One region of the Kurthia sp. FSL E2-0154 genome, then DNA from elsewhere that is predicted to be linked to it. Evidence: a T-box and tRNA genes for the amino acid it is inferred to sense, from the RefSeq annotation. Region 1 holds a T-box; the other holds one or more tRNA genes.
The links. The T-box of region 1 lies ahead of leuS (leucine--tRNA ligase). A T-box ahead of a tRNA ligase gene usually reads a tRNA of that ligase, here a tRNA-Leu.

Region 1 (10,943 bases):
TGCGATGGAACCACAATTGATGTTATTTGATGAACCTACGTCAGCGCTAGATCCTGAATTAGTAGGCGATGTACTACGTGTTATGAAGAATCTTGCTGAAGACGGCATGACGATGGTGATTGTGACGCATGAGATGAATTTCGCGCGTGATGTTGCCGATCGTATTGTCTTTATGGCAGATGGTCGAATTGTAGAAGATTCAAAAGATCCAAAAGCGTTCTTTGCGAAACCAACAACAGCACGTGCACAACAATTTATTCGTAAAGTAAACGAATTTTAGGAGGAATAGAAATGAGAATTCAAGCAACCTGGCAAGGTGGACGTGCTTTTGAAGCAAAAGGCGATTCAGGATTTCCAATGTTAATGGATGCCACTGAAAAATATGGTGGCAATTCATCTGCACCAACACCAACAGAGATGTTATTGAGTGCTTTAGCAGGATGTATTGGTATTGATGTGACGATGATTTTAAAACCGCATTTAGACCAAATTACAAAATTAGATATTACAGTAGATGGCGAACGTAAAGAGGAAATGCCAACTGCCTTTACAAAAGCGCATATTACGTTCACAGTTGATGGTGATATTACAGCTAAAAAAGTGTGGCGTGCGATTAAATTAGGTGAAGAAAAATATTGTGCGGTTTCTGCTTCATTAAAAGCAGAAATTACACATTCACTTATTTTAAATGGTGAACAAGTCGAAGAAGTATAAACAGATAAATAGAAAGAGGCATCACTCAATTGAGTGAATGCCTCCTTTTTATTTAGGGAATTCTTTTACTTTTTCAAGTGCGATAACGAATGGTGGGTCATTTTGTTGATTGATGAATTCATAGCGCAGTACATGGACTTGTTTTTGAGGGAGAGAAGCGACGTAATCGAGTACGCGGTCACGTTCTTCTTTACCACCTTCATGTCCGTAGTAAATGACTAAGACAATCATACCGCCTACAACGAGTTGTTGAAGCAGTGATTCAAGTGCTGCCACCGTCGTAGAAGGTTTTGTAATCACATCATGCGCTGCACCGGGTAAATAACCAAGATTAAAAACAGCTGCTTTAATCGGTGTGGATACATAGTTGGCTACTTGTTCATGTCCATCAAGAATGACTTCACATCTTGCTTGTACACCAGCTTCCGCAAGACGACTCATTGTCGCATCAACAGCTTGTTGCTGTACATCAAATGCATAGACATGACCTGTGTCGCCAACAAGTTCAGCTAAGAATAATGTATCATGCCCATTACCAGCAGTGGCATCGACAACTGTATCACCGATTTCGATTGTATCTCTTAATAGAGTTTTAGCATATTGTAAAACACGTTCTAATCGCATGAAGACGTCATCTCCACAGGTACATAGTGCTTACCTTGCCAGCTATCACGTTTTGCAAGTTCTGCATCAATACCGTTTAATACTTCCCATTTATTCACTGACCACATTGGTCCAATCATTAAATCGATTGGTCCATCACCTGTAATACGCTGTACGACCATGCTTGGTGGAATGACTTCTAATTGGTCTGCAACAAGTTGCGTATAGGCATCTTGATCCATTAATTCCAATTGGCCCTTTTCATATTGTTTGACAAGTGGTGTTCCTTTTAATAAATGAAGTAAATGAATTTTAATGCCTTGTACATCTAGTTTGGCTACTTCACGTGCTGTTTCCATCATCATATCGTAGTCTTCAAGAGGGAGACCGTTAATGATATGTGTGCAAATACGAATACCATGTTTACGCAGTTTATTAACACCTTCAACGTATGTTTGATAGTCATGCGCACGATTAATTAAATTCGCTGTTTTTTCATGTACTGTTTGTAAACCTAATTCTACCCATAAATAAGTACGTTGGTTTAACTCAGCTAAATACTCAACGACATCATCTGGTAAACAGTCTGGACGCGTTGCGATACTTAGACCGACAACACCTTCACATGCAAGTGCTGCTTCAAATTTTTCTTTTAATACAGGAAGTGGGGCATGTGTATTCGTATAAGCTTGGAAATAGGCCATCGTTTTGCCGCCCTTCCACTTATGCTCCATCTTCTCTTTGATTTTAGCAAATTGTACGTCGATTGGATCTACACGATCACCTGCAAAGTCACCTGAACCAGCAGCTGAACAGAATGTACAACCGCCGAATGCTACAGTGCCATCTCTGTTTGGACAATCGAACCCAGCATCAAGTGCTACTTTGAATACTTTTGAACCGAACTCATTGCGTAAGTAGCGGTTCCATGTATAATATCGCTTTCCATCTGAAGGGAAAGGAAATTGATTTTCTGTCATTGTTTCTGTCATCTCCTCTAACGATTTATTTTAACATGAAATGCTTTCGATATGCTAAAAAGTGTTTGTTAAAATATTTTTCGGAAATCGGAATATTTGGGGTTGTATCGAGGTGATTTCTCCTTTAATATTACGAGATAGATATCATCTCATTTTGAGATTAGAGGAGGGGGTTTATGCATGAAAATGCCAAAAACAGTTTGGCTTTTAGTAATCGGAATGCTTGTAAATACGACAGGTAACTCTTTTTTATGGCCAATGAATACAATTTATCTGCATGACCACCTCGGTCAAAGTTTAACAGTAGCAGGGCTTGTATTAATGTTAAATGCAGCAGCTGGCGTAGTAGGGAATCTACTCGGCGGCTATTTATTTGATAAAATAGGTGGTTATAAAACGATTTTATTTGGTATTATTTTGACGATTGTGGGTCTCGCACTCTTAACGATTTGGCATGGATGGCCGCAATATGTATGGTTGCTTGCGCTTATCGGTTTTAGTGGCGGGATTGTATTTCCGAGTATGTTTGCACTTGTTGGTGTTGCGTGGCCAGAAGGTGGTCGAAAAGGATTCAATGCCATTTACTTAGCGCAAAATCTAGGGGTAGCAGTGGGTCCTGTATTAGCAGGTGTTGTAGCTTCTTATAGTTTTGATTATTTATTTGTTGCCAACTTAATTATGTATATTCTTTTCTTAGGCATTGCATTCAAGTTCAAAAAAATTCAAACAGAAGATGCATATGGACCAACAGCGGCATTACCTAGAGGTGAGCTGAAAAATCGTGCACCACTTATTGCGCTATGTATTTTAGGTGTCGGCTTCTTACTTGGATGGCTTGTGTACTCACAATGGGTATCAACGATTTCAACTTATACACAAGATCTCGGTTTATCGTTAAACCAATATAGTGCACTTTGGGCTGTAAATGGTTTCCTAATCGTTCTTGGTCAGCCATTAATTGCACCAATTGTACGCAAATTAGAAGGGCGTTATAAAGCACAAATCTTATTTGGTTTATCCATTTTCATCGTGTCGTTTGTTGTATTAATTTTTGCAAAAACATTCACAATGTTTATTGTCGCAATGGTCATTCTAACATTCGGTGAAATGTTCATCTGGCCAGTCGTTCCAACATTGGCAAGTGTGCTCGCACCGAAAGGAAAAGACGGCTTCTTCCAAGGACTGATTAATGGTTTTGCGACATTTGGGCGTATGCTAGGGCCTGTTGTAGGTGGTGTACTTGCGCAAGCTTATGGTATGCAAGTAACGTTTATCGTATTAATCGGTATTCTATTCCTTGCGGCAATTCCATTCTTCTTCTACGATTTGCCACTTAAAAGGAAGAAAGTAACGAGTTAAAGAAATGGACTTGTTATTTTAAGGCTTTTCAGATAAAATAAAGGCATTATACTAATAGGACGAAGATCAGGAGTAGTAGATAACGGAAGTTTTTAGAGAGTTAGCGGTTGGTGGGAGCTAATAACGGATGGAATCGAACTTGCCTTGGGAGTCTGCATAGGAATGATTGACCTACGCCGTTAATCCGCGATAAGGATTCAAGTTGAGTGTTTTCACTAATTTGGGTGGTACCGCGGGAATTATATGTCTCGTCCCTTTTTCAAGGGACGGGACTTTTTATTTTCCGTCATTGGTGAATGCGTTCTTATATTAAAGGAGGAAAAAACATGAGCTTTAATCATCAAGAGATTGAGAAGAAGTGGCAAAAGTATTGGGATGAACACCAATCTTTTAAAACAGTAAATGACGATTCAAAACCAAAATTTTATGCACTTGATATGTTCCCATATCCATCAGGATCAGGTCTACACGTAGGACACCCTGAAGGTTATACAGCGACAGATATTTTATCTCGCTTCAAACGTATGCAAGGTTACAATGTACTTCACCCAATGGGCTGGGATGCATTCGGTTTACCAGCAGAGCAATATGCACTAGATACTGGGAATGACCCTGCTGAATTTACAGCGCAAAACATTGCGACGTTCAAACGCCAAATCCAAGAGCTTGGCTTTAGTTATGATTGGGATCGCGAAATTAATACAACAGACCCTTCATACTACAAATGGACACAATGGATTTTCATCCAATTATACAAAAAAGGTTTAGCTTACATTGATGAAGTAGCTGTAAACTGGTGCCCAGCACTTGGAACAGTTCTTGCAAATGAAGAAGTCATCGATGGTAAATCAGAGCGTGGTGGACATCCAGTAGAACGTCGTCCGATGAAACAATGGATGCTGAAAATTACTGCTTATGCAGACCGTCTAATTGACGATTTAGAAGATGTAGATTGGCCTGAAAATATTAAAGATATGCAACGCCACTGGATTGGTCGTTCTGAAGGTGCGGAAGTAGACTTTAAAATTAAAGGAACAGATAAGCAATTCCGCGTGTTCACAACACGCCCAGATACATTATTCGGTGCAACTTACACAGTATTAGCGCCAGAACATGCATTTGTAAAAGACATCACAACACCAGAACAAAAAGAAGCCGTACAAGCTTACTTAGATCAAGTGAAGATGAAGTCAGATCTTGAACGTACAGACCTTGCAAAAGAAAAAACAGGTGTATTCACAGGTGCTTATGCAATCAACCCAATTAACGGTCAAGAAGTGCCGATTTGGATTGCAGATTATGTACTTGCTTCATACGGTACAGGTGCAATCATGGCTGTTCCAGCACATGATGAGCGTGACTACGAGTTTGCGAAACAATTCGACTTACCAATCATCCCTGTATTAGAAGGCGGCAACATTGAAGAAGCGGCATTCACAGAAGATGGTCCACACATTAATTCAGGCTTCTTAAATGGACTTGGTAAAGAAGAAGGCATTCAAAAAGCCATCGCTTGGTTGGAAGAAAATAAAGTGGGTGAGAAGAAAGTAACGTATCGTTTACGTGACTGGTTATTCTCTCGTCAACGTTACTGGGGTGAACCGATTCCAATTATCCATTGGGAAGATGGTTCAATTACAACAGTTCCAGAAGATCAACTACCACTTGAATTACCAAAAACAAAAGATATTCACCCATCAGGTACAGGTGAATCACCACTTGCGAATATCGCAGAGTGGGTAAATGTTGTAGACCCTGAAACAGGTATGAAAGGTCGTCGTGAAACGAACACAATGCCACAATGGGCAGGTTCATCATGGTACTTCTTACGCTATATCGATCCACACAATACAGAAGCAATCGCAGACCCAGAGCTATTAAAACGCTGGTTACCAGTTGATATCTATATTGGCGGACAAGAACACGCAGTACTTCACTTACTATATGCTCGTTTCTGGCATAAAGTGTTATACGATCTAGGCGTTGTTCCAACGAAAGAGCCATTCCAAAAATTATTCAACCAAGGGATGATTCTTGGTGAAGGTAACGAAAAAATGTCGAAATCAAAAGGAAATGTTGTAAACCCTGATGATATTATCGAATCACATGGCGCAGATACACTTCGTTTATACGAAATGTTCATGGGACCACTTGAAGCATCGATTCCATGGTCTACAAATGGACTTGACGGAGCACGTCGCTTCTTAGATCGTATTTGGCGTTTATTCATCAATGAGGAAACAGGTGAATTAGCAGATAAGATTCAAGATTCGAACGACACAACACTTGAAAAAGTGTACAATCAAACAGTTCAAAAAGTAACAGATAACAACGAAAACATCCGTTTCAATACATCAATCTCACAAATGATGGTATTCATCAACGAATGTTACAAAGCAGAAGTTGTACCAACAGCTTATGCAGAAGGCTTCGTAAAAATGTTATCACCAATCGCACCACACCTTGCAGAAGAATTATGGGCGAAACTAGGTCACACAGGATCAATCACATATGCTGAATGGCCAACATATGATGAAACAAAACTAGTAGACGACGAAGTAGAAATCGTTGTTCAAATCAACGGTAAAGTACGTGCGAAACTACTTGTAGCAAAAGACGCTTCACGCGAAGACCTTGAAAAAGCTGCACTTGAAAATGAAAACGTACAAGAACACATCGACGGTAAAGAAATTAAAAAATTAATTGCCGTACCAGGTAAATTAGTTAATATTGTAGCGAAATAATAGTGTAAAACGGCAAATATTCTCATGATATTTGCCGTTTTATTTATAGGAGGCGTAAATAATGAAAAAGCATGTACATGTAGTAGGTGCAGTTATGGTAAACGATGAAGAGAAGATTTTTTGCGCACAGCGTAGTAAAAAAATGTCTCTACCTGGTTTATGGGAATTCCCAGGTGGTAAAATTGAAGATGGGGAAACAAAACAACAAGCATTAATAAGAGAGATTCAAGAAGAATTAGCCTGTAGTATTGAAGTATATGAACAGATTGAAGATACAACATATGAATACGAGACATTCGTTGTTCGTCTAGAGACATTTAAAGCGAAAATTTTAAAAGGAGAGCCGGTTCTTCAAGAACATCAGGCGAGTAAATGGATAGCTGTCGAAGAATTAGACCAATTAAACTGGGCAGCAGCAGATGTACCAGCAGTAAAGAAGATTCAAAAGGAGTTTGTTAGATGATTGAAGTTAGTCAAAATTATTTACAGAAATCCATTGAGCGAGGATTTATTGATTCGAACATTGTAGCGCCACTTACATATCGACCGCAATTATTATTAAATAATGAACAAGAGCAAGTGTTGCCAACTTTACTGCAAGAGTTAAAGACGTGTAAGGAGTTTTTTATTTCAGTCGCTTTTATTACAGAGAGTGGTTTAGCGATGTTAAAAACAGTGTTATATGAATTGTCCCTTCGAAACATTAAAGGGCGTATTCTTACTTCCACGTATTTAAATTTTAATAACCCGAAAGTTTTTAAAGAGTTATTAAAGTTAAAGAATGTAGAAGTGCGTTTAACTGATATCGATGGTTTTCATGCAAAAGGGTATTATTTCAAACATGAAAACTTCGAAACGTTTATTGTAGGAAGTTCGAATTTAACAGCGAATGCATTAAAAAAGAATTACGAATGGAATATTAAATTGACTACGTTAGAACATGGTGAATTAATTAATAATTTCCATGATCAGTTTGAAACTCTTTGGACAAAATCATATCCATTGACGATTGAATGGATCCGACAATATGAACAACTTTATACCCCACCAAATACGAATCAAGTCGTTTTAGAAGTACCTATGAATGTTTTAGAAAATCCTTTAAGTCGAACACTTGAAATTAAACCAAATAAAATGCAAGAAAAAGCATTGGCTCAAATTGCAGGGCTTAGAAATCAGGGTGCTGAAAAAGCATTAGTTATTTCAGCAACAGGTACAGGTAAAACTTACTTATCTGCATTTGATGTACGAGCTTTTTGTCCGAAGAAGTTTTTATTCATTGTGCATCGTGAACAGATTTTAAAAAAGGCAATGAAAGACTACCAACAAATTATTGGTGGCGATTTAGATGAATATGGTTTATTAACAGGGAATTCAAAAGATATCCATGCGAAATACTTATTTGCGACAATACAAACGATCTCTAAACAAGAGATTTTAAATGCTTTCGATCCAACAGAATTTGATTACATTTTAATTGATGAAGTGCATAAAGCAGGTGCATCATCTTATTTAAAAGTTATAAACTACTTTAAGCCTTCTTTCTTATTAGGTATGACTGCTACTCCGGAACGCACAGATGATTTTAATATTTATGAAGTATTTGATTATAATGTGGCGTATGAAATTCGACTACAAGAAGCTTTAGAAGAAGATATGTTATGTCCATTCCATTATTTTGGTATTACAGATTTTGAAGTAGAAGGAGAAGAAATTCAGAGTACGAAGGAATTTCAGTACTTAGATCAAGAAAAGCGAGTAGATCATGTATTAGAGCGTGTCTCTTATTATGGGCATTCGGGTGAAAAATTGAAGGGTCTTGTCTTTTGTGCGAATAAAAAAGAGGCGCACACATTAGCCACACTTTTTACACAAAGAAATCATCCTTCCGTTGCTTTAACTGGAGAAGATTCTCAGGAAGTACGTGAGAAAACGATTCGCAAATTAGAAAATGGAGAAATTGATTATATTTTCACTGTTGATATTTTCAATGAAGGTATTGATATACCAGTAGTGAATCAAATTATTATGCTACGCCAAACACAATCAAGTATTGTATTTATTCAACAACTTGGTAGAGGTTTGCGTAAACATCCTCAAAAAGAGTTTGTGACCATCATTGACTTTATCGGGAATTATGAGAATAACTATTTAATTCCAGTTGCACTTTCAGGTGATCAAACGTTAAATAAGGATACAATTCGTCGTAAGACAGTCGATATGTCATTCATTAAAGGGATTTCAACCGTTAATTTTGAAGAAATTGCAAAGCAAAGAATATTTGATTCGATTACGAATACAAACTTATCCACACAAAAGAACTTAAAAGAAAAGTATGAACAGTTAAAGAATCGATTAGGGCATATTCCGAGTTTAGTTGATTTTATGGAAAATAATTCGATTGATCCGTATGTACTGATTGGGACAAATAAAACGTACTATCAATTCTTGCACAAAATGAAAGAGGATATCCCGAATTTATCAGAATATGAAGTACAAGTTTTGTATATGATTGGTGAAGAATTAATGAATGGTAAAAGAGTTCATGAATTATTATTATTGAATGAACTATTGCAGTGCTCAACGCTTTCAAAGCAAGAATTTATTCATTTATTAAATAAAAAAGAAGTGCGTACCGACTATGAAACAATCGCATCAATGGAACGTATTTTAACATTAGAGTTTTTCACACAGGCTTTCCAAAAACGTTACGGCGGACAATCTTTAGTGGTAGTTGAGAATGATGTATATGAATTAAATATTCCTTTGCAAAATGAATATTTTAAGCAGCATATGCAAGACCTTTTAAATGTGGGCCTAAGAAAATCAGAGAAATATGACCAACAAAAGATATTTACACTCTATGAAAAATATTCACGAAAAGACGCATGTCGTTTATTAAACTGGCGAAGTGATATGTCGAGTACGGTGTATGGTTATAAACGAGTGGAAGATTCATGTCCTTTATTTGTGACCTATCATAAAGATGAAAAACTTTCGACAAGTGTTCATTATGGTGATGAATTAATCACACCAGAATTATTTAAATGGTATTCAAGAACACCGAGAACATTAAAATCGAAAGAATTGGAAAAAATTATTCATGCAAAAGAACACGGTGTGAAGATTCATTTATTCATTCAAAAAGAAGGCGCAGAAGGTACGGACTTTTATTATTTAGGTGAAGTAGAAGCAGAGGCTAATAAAGCAACACAAGAGAAAATTGAAACGTTAAAAGGTGATCAAGTAGATGTGGTTACGATTGAATTTGATTTAAAACAATCGATTAAAATGCCGATTTATCACTATTTAAAAAACGAAGAAGTATAACAAAACCCGTAACGACTGCAATCGTTACGGGTTTTCTCTGTTTATGCTTTTTCTAACTCCTCCGTCAGTTCTTCCAACTGTGTAATCAGTTGTCCGATATAAGCGATGGTATTGCGGAGTGGTTCGTCTGTTGATACGTCAACGCCTGCCATTTTAGCGAGTTCTTCAGGTGTGGCTGTGCCACCTGCTTGTAGAACGCGTAGCCAGTCGTCTACGGCGTTTTCGTCTTTATGGATGATTCTTTGTGCGACTTGTGTGGCAATCGTTAAGCCAGCACTGTATGTGTACGGATATAAGCCCATATAGTAATGTGGTTGGCGCATCCATGTGCGTTCAGCACCTTCATTGATAAGAATATCTTCACCCCAGAATTGTTCAAGCACTTGTCGTTTTAATTCATTGAGGCGTTTCGCTGTGACAGCACCTCCAGCATCAACAATACGATATACTTCGCGCTGATACGCCGCTTCTAGTAAGTGTGTCACAAAGTTATGGTAATACGTTTTTGATACCATATTTGAAATAATCCAGCGTTTAAAACGAAGATCGTCTTTTGTTGTAACGAGATGTTCTGCGACTAGCAGTTCATTCAATGTTGAAGGAGCTTCTACAAAGTAACGTGATACACGTCCGTCAAAAATATTTTGTTTTTGATAGGCTTGTTGGAAATGTCCAGCATGTCCTAGCTCATGTGCAAGTGTAAATACATTACTCATATGATTATTCCATGACATCAAGATGTACGAGTTTGCGCCATAAGGGCTTGCACAAAATGCACCTGTTCGTTTGCCTTCATTCGGTGCATAGTCAATCCAGCGTTCATCATATGCACGTTGTAACATCTTTGTATAGTCTTCACCCATCGGTTGTAATGCTTCTAAAATCATTTTTTCGGCTTCTTTTTTCGTAACAGTCGGTTCATACTCAGGGTCTAGTGAGATTTTTAAGTCAGCAAAAGTTATTTGGTCAAGTCCGTGTACTTTTTGAAGTAACTTAGCATAGCGGCGCATATGCGGTGCCAATTCGTTCATAATGACATCAATCTGTCTGTGGTATAAATCTTCCGTCACCTTTTGTTCGTGGAGTAGAGAATGGAAGACAGAATCAAAACCACGTAAATCCGCCATTCGTTTTTCAATTTGTACTTGTGTATCATAAGCTTTTGCGGTTGTTGCTTCATAATCACGCAATTTTCTGTAAAATGTTTGGAAAG
Region 2 (10,943 bases), 840 kb from region 1:
GACTAATTGTTTTGGCAGCTGGAATAATGCGCTGATTTTGAAAACTCATGTCGTTCTCTCCTCTCAAGCAAATTATTTGGCTGTTGTTGCGCGTGTAATCTCTAACTCCAATTGTTCAGTATATAACGCTTTTTGGTTATCTGTCCACTGTAATTGTTGAGACATCAATTGTAAAATGACTTCTTTGTATTCAATTACTTCTTGAATATTAAAGAATAAATCACTTGTACGACGAATGAAGAAGTCATTTGGATGTTGTACAAACTCATAAGCTAAACCATATTGCAATTGTGCATACAATCCTGCTGGTAAATTACTTGGTGCTTCTGCTAAGTAAGCAAATACTTGATTCACATTCGCTCCGTAGTGATGTGCAAGATGGCGCGCTTCTTTTTCTGTTAAGCCATGTTTTACACCTTCAGCCACTTTCATATCGATGAATTTTTCAAGATTTTGTGAACCACCAATATCACCACCTGAAATTTTCAATTGCTTCGTTTGACAAGGTGCTAGTGTACGATTATAGCTTGATGCAATACGATTAATCACGCCTTCTGCCATTTTACGATAACCTGTTAGTTTACCGCCCGCAATCGTAATTAATCCTGTTTCAGATTCCCATACTTCATCATGACGTGAAATTTCAGATGGGTCTTTTCCTTCTTCATGGATTAATGGTCGAACCCCTGCCCAACTTGATTCAATTTGACGCTCTGTAATATTCACATCTGGGAACATGTAGTGAATCGCATCTAAAATGTACTTACGATCTTCTTTTGTGATTTCCATATCTTTTGGATCACCTTTATAGAATGTATCTGTTGTTCCCACATATGTTTTTCCATTACGTGGAATCGCGAATACCATACGACCATCTGGTGTATCAAAATAAATCGCTTGTTTTAATGGGAATACAGACTCATCAAATACTAAGTGAACACCTTTTGAAAGAATTAGATGTTTTCCTGTTGTTTTCCCTTCGATTGAACGCACGTCATCTACCCATGGACCCGCTGCATTGATTACTTTAGTTGCACGAATATTGAAAGATTGATTATTTAATACATCTTGTGCTTCAATCCCGTTAATTTTGCCTTGCTCATTATATAAAAAGCCTGTTGCTTTTGTGTAATTGATTAATGTCGCGCCTTTTTCAACTGCTGTTTTTGCAACTTCAATTGTTAGACGTGCATCATCGGTACGGTATTCTACATAGACACCGCCACCTTTTAAGTCAGCTTTCTTTACAAGTGGTTCTTTTGCTAATGTTTGCGATGCATTTAACATATAACGACGTTCTGATTTTTTAACGCCTGCTAAAAAGTCATAGAGACGTAAACCAATATTTGTTGAGAATTTGCCGAATGTACCACCTTTATGGAATGGTAATAACATCCAAACAGGTGTTGTTACGTGCGGTCCGTTCTCATATACAATTGCACGTTCTTTACCTAACTCTGCAACTTCTTTAATTTCGAATTGTTTTAAATAGCGTAAGCCACCATGCACTAATTTTGTTGAGCGACTAGACGTACCTGCCGCAAAATCTTGCATTTCAACTAATGCCACAGACAAACCACGTGTAACAGCATCTAGTGCGATGCCGACACCTGTGATCCCTCCACCAATTACTAATAAATCATATGATGTTTGTTGTAATTCCTCGATTGTTTGTTGACGATTGAATGCTGATGCTGCTCTCATACGTAAATTCCTCCTATTTTTAGACGCGAAAAAAGAGACCTTTAAAAAGCACATAGCTATCGCATGTGTTCTTTAAAGGTCTCTCATTCACTCAAACCAATTATTAACTTGACTTCATTGTACATCTGTTGGAAACCATTTGCAACCTTTGTGATTTAGTTTGTTCTATTTTTTATAAATAGTAATCATTACTATTTACGTTGACACTTACAAATAATCCCTTTATAATTATAAAGTGTAATCATTACTATTTAAAGGAGCGTACTTACAAATGAACAAGCAAACACGGGGTAGTATTTTAGCACTTAGTCTATTACTAACAGGATGCAACGGGACTACCGAGGAAGAGAAAGTGAAAGCTGAGAAACCAACAGAAGAAACAAAGAAACACGATCATAATCATACAAAGTTAAGTGAAACACAAAAACAAATTTATGCAGGTTACTTTAAAGATGAACAAGTAAAATCGCGTAAGTTAAGCGATTGGGCTGGTGATTGGCAATCGGTCTATCCCTATTTACTTGATGGTACATTAGATGAAGTATTTACTTATAAAGCAAAAAAAGATAATAGTATGACTGCAGAAGCATACAAAAAATATTATAAAAAAGGATATAAAACATCTATTGAACATATCAAAATTAAAGGAAACCAAGTTACTTTTACAGAAAAAGGAAAAGAAGCAACAGGTACTTATAAAGAAGATGGATATGAAATTTTAACATATGAAAAAGGTAATCGTGGTGTCCGTTATATCTTTAAATTAGTAGAAAAAGATTCAAATTTGCCAACATATATCCAATTCAGTGACCACAGTATTTCACCTACTGCATCTTCTCACTATCATATTTACTTAGGAAATAATCGTGCAAATTTATTAAAAGAAGTAACGAACTGGCCAACATTTTACTCTTCTTCTATGAATGGACATACTATTGCACACGAGATGATCGCTCACTAATAATTTGAGAATACTTATCTTTATGTTAAACAAAAAAATTCGACGATTCATATAAAAAAGCGAGTTACATTTCATAAATGAAACGTAACTCGTACTAAATTTCAATTCTTTTTATTGGTGTTTCTAACTAACTTCATGTGATAAAAAACTATAAAAAATCACGCAAGTAGTATAACTACTTGCGCGATTAGTATGGGTCGGGACGGAATCGAACCGCCGACACTTAGAGCTTCAATCTAATGCTCTACCAACTGAGCTACCGACCCTTCATGGAGGAGATAGAGGGATTCGAACCCCCGCGCGGTTTGACCCGCCTGTCGGTTTTCAAGACCGATCCCTTCAGCCAGACTTGGGTATATCTCCATTTTGGAGCGGAAGACGAGGTTCGAACTCGCGACCCCCACCTTGGCAAGGTGGTGTTCTACCACTGAACTACTTCCGCAAATTAAGCATAAAAAAGATGCCGAGGACCGGAATCGAACCGGTACGATGATCACTCATCGCAGGATTTTAAGTCCTGTGCGTCTGCCAGTTCCGCCACCCCGGCATGGATGTATAAATCACACTATTATTAAGTGATTTATTGTTACTGACAATAATTATATTATCATAACTACTACATGTTGACAACTATTATCTGAAATTTTTTCTTACTTTTTATTTCAAATCAAACCATTGTTGTAATACTCGCTTCGTAGTCTGTTCACGATACATTTAATCATACGGATTCGCAAAGCCATGTGTACCTTCTACTATTTCAAAAGTTACTAGAGAATGCTCACTTAATTCTATTCTTACATTCTCTGGGCTAAATGCTTTTTCATTCTTTCCAAAGACCATCTGCACAGGTACTTTTGGTATGACATTCGTATAGGAGCGAATACGCGAACCGTAAAAGCATAATACTTTCTGTCCAACAACATGTTCACTACATAACCATGCGACTGTTGCACCGACACTAAAACCGACTAATTGAATAAAGTCCTATTGTTTTGCCAGTGCGTCTATTAACTCCTCAACCATCTTCTTTACTTTTTCAAAACCGACTGCTTTCATAAAATATTCATAGGCTTTTTCTTCCTCATCGTACATAAAAGCTGTTGTTCTATTTAATAAGTTTGATGATTCATCTAAATCCCCCCTACTTGTTTAATATAAACGAAAAAGAGGCTAGTAATCCAACCTCTTCAACATTACTTATACAGCTCCATTTCCTTGTTTCCAAACAATCATTTGCTGAATCAATCCTTGAATTAATTCAGGCATTTCTTCAAATGCACTTTTTGTATGCAGTCGCTCTGAAATTTGATGTGCATCTTTTCCAAAAGGTCCTACATTTAAAACTGGTGCATCGAATGTCGCAATTTGTTCGAAAGGAATTTCATATGTCTTGCCCCATACTGGTGTATTTTCTTCATAGCTTTGCCAGCCATCGTCTAAAACATACTGACAATAACTCAAGTCACAAATACCATTAAAGTAATGAATTTGTTCGAGTGGAATATCATATGGTTTTGCTGCATCTAATAAGTATGATACAGCTTGTTTCATAAACGGATGCTCTGACGAATTCGCTGGTGGATAATAGGGTGGCGCAAATAAAGTAACTGTCGCTGGTGCTAACTCTTTACAATGAATCATCAGTTCATCCGCAATCTTCAATGATTTTGTTCGGTCATCCCATACATCATTCGTATAAATTCCCTCTTCTAACTCTGACACTTTCGCTTCACCTAATTTTTCAAGGGCATACTTTTTCAATTCACTAAAGCGAATCGTACGAATCATGCCAACAGGCTTTACATTCTTTTTCGCACAAATTTTTTCGTATTGTGCATTACATTTGTCCATCGCTTCTATTGTTACTTGTTCAAAAATGTCAAAAATCTCACTTGCACTGCGCTTCATTAAAAAGACATTATAAAGCGCTGCTGCTCGGTACGGTGTTTGAGTTGAATACTGCTCTTTTAAGTCTTTCAGCTGAAGTGATACAGGGAGTGGTGTTGTCTCGCCGTAAACCGTCTCTTCGAAGCGATCATTAAATTCCATCTCAGCTGTTAAGAAGGCACTCATAAACGGTGCTGTAATGCCTTTTAATGGTTCACCGACATGCGTTTCTTTTCCGTAAAATAAAGCTGCGGGCATAATTTTTCCAATTGTACCTGAATAAATATATTCTTTGACATCTTCTGGACCTTGTGAAAAAGATGGCTCACTATTTAAAAATAACTCGATGTGTAAATCATGTTTATCACGTAAAGCTGCAATATGTTCCACTGCTTTTCGCATACCTGCTGAGTTTACTTCTTCATCAGGTACTGTAATAAGTAGTAAATTAATCGGCCACTGCTCCTCAATTGCTTTTTCGATTAACTGCATGTGTAAACATAGCCCCATTTTCATATCCATAACACCACGTCCAAATAGATACTCGCCCTTTTGTAAATCTTTCTGTGCCGCTTCATTGACATAATGTGGCTGTTTTTCTAAAAGTGCTGTCAGCTCTTCTGGTTGTGTCGCTAAGTGACGAATTTCACCGTATTCTTCTGTTTGGACCGTATCAAAATGACTGATGAGTACAACCGTATCTCGACAATGTGGTGCATGGTAAAAAGCAGATACGACTTGGCGTCCGTAATCGACATCGACAAGTTGCAATTGCGACGGATTCGTTTGAAAATAAGCTAATGTTTCTAGTTTTTCTTTTAGTTTACGCGAAAATAAACGCTCACCTTCTGTAAATGTCTCACTCCCAAAGCTTACCACCTCACATAATAACGCGCGCAATTTCTCAGGTGTTTGCCAATTCATATCTTATTCCTCCTTTTAATTTATAAATCTTCATTTACTTCAGGTACTTGAACTGCTTCTCTCTTTTGTCTTTTTAATTTAATTGAATCAATTTCATAATTCGATTTTTTCAAGAGCTTAGATTGCTCCGATGTAAAAACTATCGTTTTTAAAATTTATGCAGGTACTTTTGCATGACTTAATTGCGAATTGATGCGGTCAACTGCTAACTTACAGGCATTATAAATAAACGTCACTAGATTGAAATGCAATTTTGCTTTGCGACCTGTTCTGTGACGGATGTTATTTAACTGGAAATATTGCTTTAAATAAGCATTTACACGTTCTACTGCCGTACGTTCTTTATAGAGTTTCTTCCATAAATCTGAGCCACGTGCTGGAGACGTATACTTACGAATATCTGTTTCGCATTTTATTTTGAAAACCTTTTGACATAGGGAATCATCGCGTAATGGACAAGTTTCACATTCCTTTGGTCTTGTGAATTTGAGTGTCTGATATTTTTCATCAAAGCTGTCATAACGATAACTATGTTCGCGCACACAGGTTGGGCGGAAATGTTGGTCAAATCCAATTACTTCGCTCTCTCGTCGGACATTATACGGAATAACAGCACGCATTGTTTGATTTAATATTTGACGGTAAATTGGCTCGTAATCATATCCTGCATCAAAAATTGCGGTAGCGAAATGATTTGGCAAGAAGTCTGCGATTTTTTTCAACAAGGGTATAGCTGCTTTACTATCGCTTAAATTCCCTGAGGACATGATGCGAGCGACAATGTATTGACTTTTAGTTGAAACAGCTAAATGTCCCTTAAAGCCATACCAGAACGTATTTTTGCCATTACTATTTTTCTTAATTCCCCACTTCGGTTCAATGGGGATATCTTGCCAAAGTGTGTTCGTCGGAATCGTCAACTGAGCTTCTAGCTTCTTTTCATAGGTTGTTTGATTGACCTCAATCTCAGATTGTTCAGCTAACCAAATCGCTTGTTCTTCAGACGTTTTTCGACCACGTTTTTTTGGTGGAGCTGCTTCTTTTTTCTCTGAAGGCTTTGAGGCATCACGTGATTCGAAGTGTGTTGCATCAAAACCGAGACACTCGTCTTCGAGAAATCCTTCCGTCAAAGCGGCTAGGATAAGTTGATCCTGCATGAAATCTAGTACATCAGATTGACTAATGACATCAATCATACGAGAATATGACGCTTCTGACGGAACTGAATCCGAAACAAGAAATCCGCAATCCAAACGGAATAAAGGGTCGTTGACTAAACGTTTGACTAAGTCCTTTATTGTTGGAATACGTTCGACGATACGTACTATTAATGATTGAATCATGGCCCCGTAATTACATTCGCGTGGAGCACCACGCATTGTCTTTTTAGAAAAGAGATGAAAGATAGGTTGTACATCGAAAGTGGAGAAAATGGCATCAAATCGGTGCGAACTTTCCATTTCGAATAATTCTTGGATGTCAAACAGGCTAATTTGTTTTACAATAGTCATGAGGCATCATTCCTTTCGGGTGGGTTGTTTAGTCGCTACCATTATACCGAATTTGGGGAGGTGCCTCATTTTTATTTAATTTTACCCCTTGATAACAAAGGGATTGGAATTATGAAATTAACTCTTGAATAAAAGACGATACATAATAGTAAGAAACCAATTCCATACAATACACCTGTTCGTTGTGTTTCATCCCACAGTAAGAAGATGAGAATGGCACTACAAAATGTAATACAAAATAGCGGAATGAATGGATACCACTTCACACGATATTGTAAGTCTTCTAAACGTCCACCAGATTTTACATATTTTCGTCTAAACATAAATTGTGATAATGCAATCCCCATCCATGAAATCGTAACGGAAATACCTGCAATCGACATAAGAAGTACAAATACCGCATCTGCCTTCATAACACTTGTTAATAGAGAAAGTAATGAAAAGACCATCGTGAACAATAGAGCATTAAGCGGAATGTTACGTCTACTTGTTTTACTGAAAATTTTCGGTGCCATATCTTCAAGTGACATCGCCCAAAGTAAACGTGTTGACGCATATAAACATGAATTCCCAACGGATAAAATCGCTGTTAAAATAATAAAATTCATAATATCTGCAGCATATGGAATACCGACTAATTCAAGTAATGTTACGAACGGACTTTCTAATAATCCAAGCTCAGATGATGGGAAAATCGCTGATAAAATGACGATTGATGCAATATAAAAGACAATGATTCGAACTAAGATTGTGCGAATCGCTTTTGGAATCGTCTTTTGTGGATTTTCTGTCTCACCTGCTGCAATCCCAACCAATTCAGAACCTTGATACGAGAAAATAACATTCATCATCGTCACAAAGATAATAATGATGCCTGCTGGAAACAGTAAGGTCGGTTCTAAATTAGTCAAATGTGGTGCAACGCGATCCGCCATTGGTACAATACCGAAAATAGCTGCTGCGCCTACGATGATGAAGAAGACAACTGCTAATACTTTAATGCCTGCAAACCAAAACTCTGCTTCTGCGAAACCTCTTGTTGAAAGAGCATTTAGCGAGAATAATAATACGATGAAAATCGCACACCAAATCCATGTTGGCATATCTGGAAACCAATGCTTCATCAAAATACCAGCAGCTGTAAACTCCACCCCTGCAGTTGCAGCTGATCCAACGAAGTACATCCATCCTAACGAGAAGCCTGCTGTTGGATGAATAAACTTGGTCGCATACGTTTGGAATGAACCTGTCACTGGCATATGAACTGCTAGCTCCCCTAAACAAGTCATAACCATGTATAAAATAAAGCCTCCGATTAAATAACCAATAATGGCTCCACCAGGTCCTGCCTGATTAATCGTGTAACCAACATTTAAAAAGAGCCCTGTTCCAATAACGCCACCAAGTGATAGCATCATTAAGTGACGACTTTTCATCGTCCGATTTAATTGCGGTGTTGTGTCTTGTTTATGCATTGTAATCCGCTCCCCTTTGTTCTATGCGAATGAGGTTGTCCACCGCGCACTCACGCAGTGGACAACCTTTTTAAAATCGTAATGATAAACAGCTTAATCCCCCGTCTTGCTTTTGGAACTCGCTCATTGGTAACGCAATTACTTGGTAACCATTTTTCTCTAATTTTTCTTTTGTATTTGGATAGCCCTCTGGAATAATGACATAATCATTTATTAAGATACAGTTCGCTGAATACTCGTCTTCTTTCGGAATAATGATTTTTTTATATTCATCGAATAATGAATTTTCTAAAAATTCACCTGCTAATACCATCGTATTATCACCTAAGTACGCAATACCTGTTTTTAAATGGAAAAATTCTTTTAATGGTACGATATGCGCTGTATAGCCTTCTTTTTCTAAAATGGCTTGTAGTTGTTTCGCTCCTTCTTCATTCGTTCTCTCCGAAATACCAATATAGAATGTATTGTCTGCTTGTAATACATCACCACCATCTAAATAGCCTGGCGATTCAATTGTATAAATTTTGTCATAAAATTTTGATACAGCTGGACGAATCGCTTCGACCTCACCATTACGACTGTCTGCTCCTGGATTTGTAATGACCGCAAATTCTTTTGTTAAAACGGCTGTATCCTCTACGAATGTCGAATCTGGGAATTGCTCATCTGCTTCCAAATAAACTACTTCCACACCACATTGTTTTAATGCACCAACATAGTTTTCGTGTTGTACTAATAGCTCATCATAGTTTGGAACACCTAAATCAGATGTTGTAAGACCTTCTACATAACTTTTACCTGGTTTTTTAACGATGACATGATTGAACATTTCATTTTCCCCCTTTTATATACGAACGACTGGACATGTTAAGCAAGTTGGTCCACCCGTACCTTTTACAGTAATTTCATCACCTTTATATGTGTAAACTGTTGCGCCCGCTTCTTTTAATCGCGCTGTTGTTACAGAATTTCCAGCAGGAATCATACAAACTCTCGGTGCTAATGCTAATACATTACAACCCAGTGCATCGTATTCATCATCTGGTACTTCCACAAGTGTAAAACCTTGCGCTAATAACCACTGTCTCAGTGCGACAGGCATTAAACGCGAATGAACGACCGCTAAATCTTTATCTACAATACTAATGAATGACATCAAATGGAGGCATGCTTCTTCCCCTAAATCATGTGGTAATTGAATGACCTTGATTTCATCTACCATCGGTTCTAACATCTCTGTTAATTGACGAATCGCTTCATCATTTGTACGATAGCCGCGACCAATTGCAACCGTTTTCTCATTTAACCAGACAATATCGCCGCCATCACATACTGCATCCCCCTGCAGTTGACCGATAACCGGAATGTCATACTTTTCTAAAAATTCACGATACACTGTTGCTTCTGGCTGACGTAATGCTTTACCTGACTTTAAAATAATTGCGCCCTGCGGTGTAAATTTCACCGGATCATGCGCATAAATCGAATCTAAACCGACACGTTCATCTTGTTCTAAAAACAAAACTTCCCCTACATGCTGTTTTAAAAGCGTTAAAAAATTCTCATACTCTTTTAATGCCTCATCGTAGCTTGGTTCAGATAAATAAAAATATTTCATCCAATTCTCTCGTAGATGTTCTTGACTAATAAAAGCATCTTTCGGATGTTTTACAATCACTTTTTCAAGTTTTTTGTACATTGTGTCTGTAAACAACTGCTACACCCCTTTTATTTTTTCATTAGACGGAAAACAATTCCGTTATATGAAAAATTTATATTCCAAATATAATCGCCATACTTTATAATGTCAATAGATGTATTTTATTATTTTTTAAAAGGAGTGTTTCATATGCAAGCCCTTGATCGCATGATGATGATCACAAAGGCCATCTCTGAACACAACCAGACAGGCGTTACCATCAGCCAATTAACAGAACATACCGAACTCGCACTTGCTACATTACATCGCATTTTACACTCACTTGTGGAACATCGTCTTATTCAATTCGATGCAACAACGAAGCGTTACACATTAGGTGATGCATGGATGCAATACGGATTACAAGTATATGATCAATTTGATTATGTATCGAAAATTCGTCCGATTTTAGATGACTTAGCCGAGCTCACACAAGAAAGTGTGTATATGCATAAACCAATGGAAGACGAATCAATGATTGTTGAGCGTTTGGATAGCCCGAATAGTCGTATACATATTGTTGATCGACTTGGTTTACGAACTGCTATGCCAGAAGGTGCTGCTAACCATATCATTTTGGCGCATCGTATTATTTTAGAGAAAAAAGAAAATGTATTTAATGTGGATACTTCATTTTTACAGAAAATCATTGTAGATGGATTTGTTTTAATGGACGATGCACAAAAAGAGACAGTCTCTTTTGCGACACCGATTGTTACGAAGAATCAAGAGTTGTTACATGTGATTAGTTTAAGTGTTCTAGCTTTTTCACTAACAGA

Region 2: it has a tRNA-Leu gene. The T-box ahead of leuS (leucine--tRNA ligase) is inferred to sense a tRNA for this amino acid. The anticodon was not compared.

Annotation. Positions count from the first base shown of each region.
Region 1 is NZ_JBBOPO010000001.1:1,676,894-1,687,836, reverse strand. Features, by position in the region: gene MHB75_RS08245 (amino acid ABC transporter ATP-binding protein) at 1-280, shown strand, start outside; gene MHB75_RS08240 (OsmC family protein) at 292-714, shown strand; gene MHB75_RS08235 (tRNA (mnm(5)s(2)U34)-methyltransferase) at 763-1,338, opposite strand; gene MHB75_RS08230 (TIGR01212 family radical SAM protein) at 1,329-2,297, opposite strand; gene MHB75_RS08225 (MDR family MFS transporter) at 2,484-3,656, shown strand; T-box leader at 3,710-3,915, shown strand; gene leuS (leucine--tRNA ligase) at 3,983-6,400, shown strand; gene MHB75_RS08215 ((deoxy)nucleoside triphosphate pyrophosphohydrolase) at 6,462-6,863, shown strand; gene MHB75_RS08210 (DEAD/DEAH box helicase) at 6,860-9,730, shown strand; gene pepF (oligoendopeptidase F) at 9,772-10,943, opposite strand, start outside.
Region 2 is NZ_JBBOPO010000001.1:832,632-843,574, reverse strand. Features, by position in the region: gene MHB75_RS04040 (glycerol-3-phosphate responsive antiterminator) at 1-49, opposite strand, end outside; gene MHB75_RS04035 (glycerol-3-phosphate dehydrogenase/oxidase) at 73-1,704, opposite strand; gene MHB75_RS04030 (metal-binding protein ZinT) at 1,976-2,665, shown strand; tRNA gene MHB75_RS04025 (tRNA-Phe) at 2,859-2,931, opposite strand; tRNA gene MHB75_RS04020 (tRNA-Ser) at 2,936-3,028, opposite strand; tRNA gene MHB75_RS04015 (tRNA-Gly) at 3,033-3,107, opposite strand; tRNA gene MHB75_RS04010 (tRNA-Leu) at 3,127-3,212, opposite strand; gene MHB75_RS04005 (dienelactone hydrolase family protein) at 3,380-3,643, opposite strand; gene MHB75_RS04000 (M20/M25/M40 family metallo-hydrolase) at 3,863-5,476, opposite strand; gene MHB75_RS03995 (transposase) at 5,632-6,987, opposite strand; gene MHB75_RS03990 (amino acid permease) at 7,059-8,462, opposite strand; gene MHB75_RS03985 (dimethylarginine dimethylaminohydrolase family protein) at 8,533-9,294, opposite strand; gene MHB75_RS03980 (dimethylarginine dimethylaminohydrolase family protein) at 9,310-10,164, opposite strand; gene MHB75_RS03975 (IclR family transcriptional regulator) at 10,315-10,943, shown strand, end outside.